One region of the Leuconostoc kimchii IMSNU 11154 genome, then DNA from elsewhere that is predicted to be linked to it. Evidence: a T-box and tRNA genes for the amino acid it is inferred to sense, from the RefSeq annotation. Region 1 holds a T-box; the other regions hold tRNA genes.
The links. A T-box is a leader RNA that pairs with one kind of tRNA and senses whether it is charged. The one in region 1 lies ahead of thrS (threonine--tRNA ligase), so its partner is inferred to be a tRNA-Thr.

Region 2: it encodes a tRNA-Thr, which carries the amino acid that the T-box ahead of thrS (threonine--tRNA ligase) is inferred to sense. The anticodon was not compared.
Region 3: it encodes a tRNA-Thr, which carries the amino acid that the T-box ahead of thrS (threonine--tRNA ligase) is inferred to sense. The anticodon was not compared.

What each region holds. Positions count from the first base shown of each region.
Region 1 is NC_014136.1:397,298-400,585, reverse strand. Features, by position in the region: gene larD (D/L-lactic acid transporter LarD) at 1-705, shown strand, start outside; gene LKI_RS11175 (hypothetical protein) at 787-912, shown strand; T-box leader at 950-1,157, shown strand; gene thrS (threonine--tRNA ligase) at 1,249-3,213, shown strand.
Region 2 is NC_014136.1:876,916-880,203, reverse strand. Features, by position in the region: gene LKI_RS04855 (membrane protein) at 1-704, opposite strand, end outside; gene LKI_RS04850 (PadR family transcriptional regulator) at 682-1,038, opposite strand; tRNA gene LKI_RS04845 (tRNA-Thr) at 1,163-1,235, opposite strand; tRNA gene LKI_RS04840 (tRNA-Leu) at 1,299-1,380, opposite strand; gene LKI_RS04835 (hypothetical protein) at 1,425-1,817, opposite strand; gene LKI_RS04830 (AI-2E family transporter) at 1,859-2,971, opposite strand; gene mutY (A/G-specific adenine glycosylase) at 2,971-3,288, opposite strand, start outside.
Region 3 is NC_014136.1:1,453,103-1,456,390, reverse strand. Features, by position in the region: gene LKI_RS07915 (bifunctional metallophosphatase/5'-nucleotidase) at 1-1,120, opposite strand, end outside; tRNA gene LKI_RS07910 (tRNA-Thr) at 1,494-1,566, opposite strand; tRNA gene LKI_RS07905 (tRNA-Asn) at 1,595-1,667, opposite strand; tRNA gene LKI_RS07900 (tRNA-Asn) at 1,774-1,846, opposite strand; gene lysS (lysine--tRNA ligase) at 1,929-3,288, opposite strand, start outside.

The DNA.
Region 1 (3,288 bases):
TTTGCTGAATTTATGGGGACTGCCCTCATGATTATTTTTGGTGTTGGCGTGCATGCCGATGAAGTATTGAACCGGACAAAGTTTCATGGTTCTGGACACATTTTTTCTATTACAACATGGGGATTTGGTATTTCAATTGTATTGTTTGTTTTTGGGGATGTTTACATTAATCCCGCGATGGCTTTAGCACAATTGGTATTAGGGAATATTAGCGTGCCTTATTTTTTAATTGTTAGTTTGGTCGAAGTTCTTGGTGGGGTAATGGGGTCCCTTATCGTGTATACGATGTATGCCGACCAGTTTAAACTATCTGAAAAAGATATTGATCCCGTTATTGTGCGTAATATTTTTTCAACTGCACCAGCGATTCGTAACTTACCGCGTAATTTTTTCGTTGAAGCTTTTGCGACCTTTATTTTTTTGACAAGCATTATGGCTATTTCAGCACGTTCTGAAGGTGTGCCAGGTATGATGCCATTGGCGGTTGGCTTTTTAGTTTGGGCTGTTGGTATGGGTATGGGCGGTACAACAGGATTTGCTATGAATTTGGCGCGAGACATGGGACCAAGAATTGCGTATGCAATATTGCCTTGGAAAAATAGAGCAAATGCTGATTTTAAATACGGCATTTTGGTTCCAGGCATTGCGCCGTTTGTGGGGGCCATACTTGCAGCGTTATTTTCAAAATATTATTTAGGTATTTAAATTTTATATGCTGATTTGCTATGCGACTTGTAATTGATGCACGCATGGCTATAATAAAAGTATTCAGTTTGAAGGAGAAAAATGATGACACTAACAAAACAACAATATAACGCTTTAAAAATGGCGTTTGATAATGGCATTTTAGATCATGATGATACTGCAAAAGAGGCACTTGAGATATTACTTGCTGAGCAATTATCAAAGTAAAACTTGCACAAACGTTGAAATAGTGATAACATTATTCTCAATAACGTTGATAAGGACAACTTGATTGTAATGAATCTGAAGAGAACCCATATTTGGTGGAAATGGGTGGTTTGTGAATGAGAGACTACCTTTGAGTGATGTCTAGTAATTTTTTGAAAAACATTCGGGTGACACCGTTAGCTGTCATTTAAGTAGCACGTTTATCGTGCTAAACTTGGGTGGTACCACGGTGAAACGTCCCTTTGAGCTTATTGGCTTAAAGGGACGTTTTTATTTTTATCAATGTCATTATTAGTCTTATTAAAAAACAATACGAGTTATGAAAGGAACATTACAATGTCAGAACTTAAGCTTACATTTCCAGACGGTGCAGTAAAAACCTTTGCCGAGGGTACAAAACCATTAGAGGTCGCTGAAAGCATTTCAAAATCGTTGGCAAAAAAATCAGTTTCGGCTAAATTAAATGGTGACTACGTGGGTATGAATGATAGCATTCAATCCTCTGGCGATTTTCAATTAATAACTACTAGTGATGATGAAGCACTATCTTTGTTACGTCATTCAGCATCACATTTATTGGCACAAGCACTCAAGCGAATACCTAAGTTTTCAAATATGCACTTTGGTGTTGGTCCTTTTATCGATAATGGCTTTTATTATGATACAGATAATGGTATAGGTAACCAAGTTTCAGTAGAAGATTTTCCTGAAATTGAAGCCATGATGCATAAAATTGTTAAAGAAGATCTGCCAATTGTTTCACGCCAAGTGACACGTGAAGAGGCATTAGAGATGTTTGCATCAGATCCGTATAAGATTGAACTAATCACAGATTTACCTGTGGATGAAAAAATAACGATTGCTATCCAAGGCGATCATGTGGAATTAGATAAAGGTGGTCTGGTTCCCTCAACCCGTTGGGTCAAAAACTTTAAGCTAACATCTGTTGCAGGTGCGTACTGGCGTGGCAAGTCATCAAATCCTATGATGCAACGTATTTATGGCATAGCGGAATGGAAACAAGCAGATGTAGATGCTGAAGTACAGCGCCGTGAAGAAGCTAAGGAACGCGACCATCGTACAATTGGTCGCGATCTGGACCTGTTCTTTACGAGTCAAGAAGTTGGTTCTGGCTTGCCAGTTTGGTTACCAAATGGTGCAACGATTCGTCGTCAAGTTGAACGTTACATTACTGATAAAGAATTAGCTAACGGTTATCAGCACGTCTACACACCAGTGCTATCAAATCTAAATTTGTATAAAACTTCTGGGCATTGGGATCATTATCGTGAAGATATGTTTCCACCAATGGATATGGGAGACGGCGAGTTCTTAGAACTACGTCCAATGAATTGCCCATCTCATATCATGGTCTTTAAACACAAGCCACGTTCGTACCGTGAATTACCAATTCGAATTGCTGAACTCGGCATGATGCATCGCTATGAAAAATCAGGTGCATTAACTGGTCTATCACGTGTTCGGGAAATGACTTTAAATGATGGTCATACTTTTGTTGAACCTGAAAAACTTGAGGAAGAGTTTAAGTCAATTTTGACGATGATGATGGAAGTCTATCGCGACTTTAACATCACTGATTATCGTTTCCGTCTATCATATCGTGATCCTAAAAACACTGAGAAATACTTTGATGATGATGAGATGTGGGAAAAGTCTCAAGCACAGCTAAAACGCGCAATGGATGACCTTAAACTGGATTATTATGAAGCAGAAGGTGAGGCCGCATTCTATGGTCCAAAGCTTGATGTTCAAACTAAAACAGCCTTGGGTGGTGAAGAAACAATGTCGACAATTCAACTTGATTTCTTATTGCCTGAACGGTTTAATCTGACATACATTGGTGCTGACGGACAAGATAATCACCGACCTGTGATGTTGCATCGTGGTATTGTTGGTACGATGGAAAGGTTTACTGCTTACTTAATCGAGATGTATAAGGGTGCCTTTCCAACGTGGTTGTCACCCTTACAAGTACAAATTATTCCGGTTAACTTAGCTGCCCATGGTGATTATGCAAACGCAGTACAAAAAGAATTACAAGCTGCTGGATTACGTGTAAATGTGGAAAAGAAAGAAGCTAAGATGGGTTATTTAATCCGTGAAGCACAAACAAACAAGGTACCATATACGTTGGTACTTGGTGATTCTGAAGTTAACGAGCAAACTGTAACAATTCGCAAATATGGTGAAGAAAAAACACAAACCGTAGCATTGGCTGATTTTAAGAATCATATTTTGGCTGATGTTGCAAATTATTCTCGCGAGACAGAGATACGTTAACAATCTGACATTGTATCTAGAAAAATTTTTAGGTTTTTGTATACGTTAAAATGCGTATATTGATAAAGGAGACAA
Region 2 (3,288 bases), 480 kb from region 1:
CGTGTCACGATTCCCATAACCCCTGCACTGACTAAAAAGACGGCAAAGGGCCAAAGTAATGTTTTATCTTTTGCACGGAGGATAAAATATAGTCCACTTATTAACGCTAATAAAATAACAGCGATGCCCAATCCACCATCCAACCTTAAACGCAATGGTGTTTTCAGAAATATATTCACTAAGTAAATTGGTGCAATAGCAACACTGGCTACTATCCAAATCACAAAATATCGTAAATATTTATTTTTTAATGTCGTATTGACTTGATATATTGCTCGTCCTGAATATTTAAAACCAATCAAAATGTCAATGTATAACAAAGCTCCTGAAATTCCTAACATGCCCACATCCAGTGGCCTCTCTGCTATCATCAAGGATGGTAATAAGCAAATATAAATATACGTTAACAACATATATAGACCTACTCTAATAACTTCCCAGATATGACGTGGCATCTCAGATAATATTTCATCAGCAACTATTTTGGGATCCTTACCCAAATAACCAGCTGCTGAAACACCTTCGTTTTGTGCTTCCAAAATATCCTGTAATATGCTTAATAGTTGTGTCTCTATTTTGTGTTCATCGCGTGCAAAACCTTCGATTCTGATATACAACAATAAGTTTTCATAAAATACTTTATTTTCTTTGTTTAAACTTTCACGTAGTAAGTTATTTGCTTCAGTCATTTCCTTGGTTTTCATTATGATTCCTTTCATCAATCAATTGATTCACTGCATGTTCTAGAAATTGCCATTCATTAATAAAATCTTTTTTTGCCTGTATACCTGCATTTGTAATGAAATAGTATTTGCGATCTGGGCCTTCTAATGAGGACTTCATTTTCCCTTCAATTAACCCACGTCTCTCCATCGTTGTCAGTAAAGGATAAATTGTCCCCTTCGGTATATCAGATAGATCATATTGATTGATTTGTTTACTAATACCATAACCATAGTCTGGTTTTTTTTCTAAAATAATTAACATTACGCCTTGTAAAATACCTTTAAGCATTTGACTAGAAGTATTTGATTTCATTTTTCAACCTTTCGACTAGTATGTTTAACATATTATCAGTATATAATACATTTACTAGTTTGTAAAGCATACTAGATTAGCAAATAAAAAGTAGTGATACAATGTATCACTACTTTTTACATCATGCCGACTAGCGGAATCGAACCGTTGACCCCCTCATTACTAGTGAGATGCTCTACCAACTGAGCTAAGTCGGCAACGCCAAGTACTCAGGTATGCCTAAATCATACCAGATACCCCAGAGAACAATCATCCTCTTATACGGGTGACAGGAATCGAACCTGCACGCCTTGCGGCACTGGAACCTAAATCCAGCGCGTCTGCCAGTTCCGCCACACCCGCATCTTTGTTGATTACGCAACTATATTAGTTTACTTGAAAAAAGCTCATACGTCAATAGCTAATTGAATATTTGTTTTAAGTTGGTACTGGCGTACTAATAAGTCCAGCATGATACCATTGTAAACGAGTACCTGCCACATACCTGATGTATACTTTTCGCCACGAATAACGGCAGACATTAAGGCGCGCACAAGATCGTAATTATCTGATTTTTTGGCAATTTCTGCTACCTTAACTTCTGGGATACCTTCACGGAAACCATATTGGCGCAATGTTCGATCAAAATAACGATCATAAGCATCTGATTTAAAATAACTTTGGGCAAAAACTAAAATACCAGTTGAATAAGCTGGATAATGACTACCACGCCACTCTATTTCCTTGCCTTTGGCATCCTGTAAAACAGCAATATTTTTTTCAAAATCAAATGTCGTCATGTTTTATAACCTCACTTAACAATTATCGTGTTATAAGGTTATTATAACACATCCTTACTTTTTGTTAGTAAAATCAATTCAAAGACAAACTTAATAATCACTCGGAATACCGCGTAGACTGGCACAACTAAAATCATGCCAACAATGCCCCACAAGTTGCCTGCCACCATTAACAATATCATAATGGTTAATGGGTGAATTGCTAATGATTTACCAATGACGTTAGGATAAATAAAGTTACCATCAAGTTGTTGAACCACTGTCATTACAATTAAAACAAACAAGCACTGCTCCCACGACTGTGTACTAGCAACAAGTAATGCTGGTATAACACCTATCCATGGACCGATATAAGGCACAATATTCGTAATACCTGCTATAACTGCAAGAAGCCAAGCATATGGTTGTCCTATAATAAAATAACCAATCGCCATGGTCACACCAACAAATAACATTTCAATAGCTTGACCAGAAATATACCGCTCTATGGTATTATCCATTTTAGTTGTTAATTCAGTTATTTTGTCTGCATGGCGTTCTGGGAACATTTTTTTGATAGCAGGTACCAAACGCTCCCCATCACTTAACATATAGAACAAAACAACGGGGATGGTTACTAAATTAATAGTGACAGAAGTCACAGTAGACACAATTGATCCTAAAGTGCCAGCTGTAATAGTCAAAAATGATGCGGCATATTTACCAACAGCATCTCGCACTTGGTTAACATTAATTGATAAATTCAAATTTTCAAACCACTTACTATTAATCGTTTCAGTCGTAAATCGCTGCATATCTTGTGCAAATCCTGGTAGTGCGGTAATTAAATTTGTAATTTCACGCACTAATGTCGGTACCAATACAACTATAACACCAGCAATCACTGATAGGAAGAATAAGAAAGTTAAAATAACGGCTGCTTGACGTGGTATCTGCCAACCATGAATTTTTATTTTTTGGACGAGCTTTAAAATAGGTTTTAAGACATAATAAAGAAATCCCGCGACCAATAGTGGTACAAATACCGTTGATATAAATACCGAAATTGGCCGCATTAAAAAATCAAATCCCGATACAATCAAAATTAATAACGCTAATGCCAGCAACTCAATCGTCCAAAAAAACAACTTTTTTAATTTTTGGTTTAAAAACATCACTCTAATTCTCCCAGTGCTTTAAGCAATTTATGCTGAATTGTCGGCAGTGATAACTTTTGCCAATCATCTGATGATAGATACTGTTGATTTTCACTGGGCTTCAATTGCTGTCGCACTAACCAAATTTCCCAACGTCGATGCGTGAACACGTGAATAATCGGCTTAATGTTAAGCTGTTGCCCATTAATTTCATCAATACTATTAATTTCTACTAGTGGAAAAGTCCAAAATCCCGCTAACAACCCTTTATCAGGTCGATGCTCAAATAATAAATTACCTTGCTTTTCAGACACAATCGCCATGTACTGTTGTTT
Region 3 (3,288 bases), 950 kb from region 1:
CTTTAGTTTCACGATCATCTTTTTGAGATAATACTGGATAAACATGTGTTGACACTTTGGTGAATTTACCGGTTTTAGCATTAATATACGCCCAGCTATTATCGTATGCTTTTCCTGTATAGACAGCCTGCACCACATGAGTATGTCCAACTTGTGCATTTGCATATTGATGCGAATGTGCAGCAATATATAATCCCACATTATTATTCGGATTAATTTTATTGAGTTTTTGCAAAATATCTACTGTCGGACCACTAGTCGTCTTATCTTTACTTTGAACGCCTGTATGTCCCACAACGATCACCGCATTCACGCCCTTGCCGCGTAAAATCTTATCGTATTTTGCAATCGTGTCTGCTTCATCAAGTACCTGATAGTCTTTATAATTTTTATATAATGTCAAACTAGGTAATGTTGATGTCTCTAAGCCGATAATGCCAATTTTAGCGGTCTTTTTGTTTTGCTTGATAGTCTTTATAACGTAAGGCTTATAACCATAAGGTATTTTGTGGTCCTTCTTATTAATCACATTGGCAACGACCATTTCAATACCAGAAGCATCGTGTGTATATTTCTTTATCAAAGAATCTGATTGACTACTTGGTGCCCCGCCAGTTAGTATACGATTGAATTCTGGTAATCCTTGGTCAAATTCATGGTTACCTAAGGTACCAATTTTAAACTTCATTGCCTTTAAAACATGCATAGTTGATTCATGAGCTAGCAGCGATGAATTGGCAGGCGCAGCACCCACCATATCGCCTGCTTCAATACGTAAACTATTATCTGATTGCGTTACTTTTTTAAATTGTGACTCGGCTTGGTTCAAATAAGATGCCAAGCGACCAACCGTTCCTGCATCTTCATACGTTTTTGTGCCAATATCAACAGATCCTGTTGTTTCTAAGCCACCGTGTAAATCATTAATACCTAAAAACTGTACCGCAATATTATCGCTATTACTGATGTCCGCTTTTTTGTAATCAGGTTCCAAGCTTGGCTTACTGTAATTATCAGCATTGTTCGTAATTTGGACATCTGCATAAATGACCGAATCACTCGTTAAAAGTAATCCAAATAAAGCCAATGGTAACAAACCATTTAAAAATCTTAATTTCATAATCATTCTCCCTCAATATCAGTGTTTTTAGTATATCATTTCACATGATAGTCACCTAGTTATAATTCGGTTAAAAAAGAACAATATTGATTAAATCAGCATTCATAGTTCGTTTATTTAAATGGACTTTTATTTTATATTTTCAGTGTAAGATAACGATATTAAGGGCGAAAATATTAGTTGTTCATTTTATTGCTCACTAATTTCTAACAAAAAATTCAGTAAAAAACGATTTTAACTAATTAAAAACCTCATTATATTATTTTTTGTTAAAAATTAGTATACTATTGATCATTAATGTTCGTGTATTATTGATAAGCGCACAAAAAAATAGCTATCAATAATACATAATTGATAGCTATTTTTTAATTAGTGCCGACGAGAGGAATCGAACCTCCGACCCCAGGTTTACGATACCCGTGCTCTACCAACTGAGCTACATCGGCAAATAATAACATTGAAGTTATCTGATAACTCCGACTGTCGGGCTCGAACCGACGACAACCTGATTAACAGTCAGGTGCTCTACCAACTGAGCTAAGTCGGAATAATTGCTTAACACAACTATTTAATTATGCCAGTTTCACATCTATTTGTCAATACTTTTTAAGGCACAAAAAAAGCAAATCTTCTAAGATTTGCTTCTCATAAAACTCCGACTGTCGGGCTCGAACCGACGACAACCTGATTAACAGTCAGGTGCTCTACCAACTGAGCTAAGTCGGAATAATTGCTTAACACAACTTAACTATTATATCTAATAATTAGAGGTTTTGTCAAGCTTTTAAAAATCAGTTTCAAAAAATAATTAACGCATTGTTGGGAATAACAAGACATCACGGATTGTGTCAGAATCTGTCAACAGCATAATCAAACGATCAATTCCAATACCCAAACCACCTGTTGGTGGCATACCATATTCTAGTGCTTCTATGAAGTCTTCATCAATACCTTCTGCTTCATCATTACCATTTTCACGTTCAGCAACCTGTGCTTCAAAACGTGCGCGTTGATCAATTGGATCATTTAGTTCAGTAAAGGCATTACCATATTCACTTCCCATAATGAAAAGCTCAAATCGATCAGTAAAACGATCGTCATCAGCATTACGCTTAGCCAACGGTGAAACTGAAACTGGATGACCATAAACAAACGTTGGTTGTATTAAGGTATCTTCAACAAATTCTTCAAAGAATGCATTGATAATATGGCCAACATCCCAATACTTTTCGTATTTGACGTGCTTGTCATCAGCTAGTTTTTGCGCTGTCTCTACAGTCATATCTTGCCAGAAATCAATGCCTGTTTGCTCTTTAATCAAGTCAACCATGTGCTTGCGAGCAAATTTAGTGCCAAGATCAATTTCCGTCCCTTGGTACGTCACTTTAAGGTCATCAGACACAACCGAAGCTGCTGCTTTAAAAATACCCTCAGTCTCGTTCATAACGTCAGTAAAGTCCATATAAGCCGCATATGTTTCCATTGTGGTAAATTCAGGATTGTGCTTAGGATCCATTCCCTCATTACGGAAAATACGACCAATTTCATACACACGTTCAAAACCACCCACAACCAAACGTTTCAAATACAATTCAGTGGCAATACGCATATACATATCAATATTTAACGCATTATGATGTGTTATAAATGGTCGTGCTGCCGCACCACCCGCTTCAGTCTGTAAGATAGGCGTCTCAACTTCCATGAAGTCTTGTGAATCCATATAAGCACGAATTGCTGAGATAATTTTTGAGCGTAATTGGAACTTCTTAAATGATTCTTCATTCGCAATCAAATCTAAGTAGCGCTTGCGGTAACGTGTTTCAACATCAGCAATACCATGAAACTTATCAGGCATTGGACGCAAAGCTTTTGTTAGGTGTGTCAATTCCGTTGCCAAAATTGTCAACTCACCCGCTTCAGTCTTCATCATGATACCTTTAATACCAAGGAAATCACCTAAATCTGCACGCTTAATAATTGGATAATTTTCAGCCAAATCATCACGTTTCGCATACACTTGAATCTTACCCGAAACATCACGAAAATCAGCAAAAATCACCTTTCCAGCACCGCGCTTAGCAACCATACGTCCGGCGATAATCACTTCGTGTGGTGTTTTTTCAAGTTCTTCTAAGGTGCTACTGTCATACAAATCATGTAGTTCC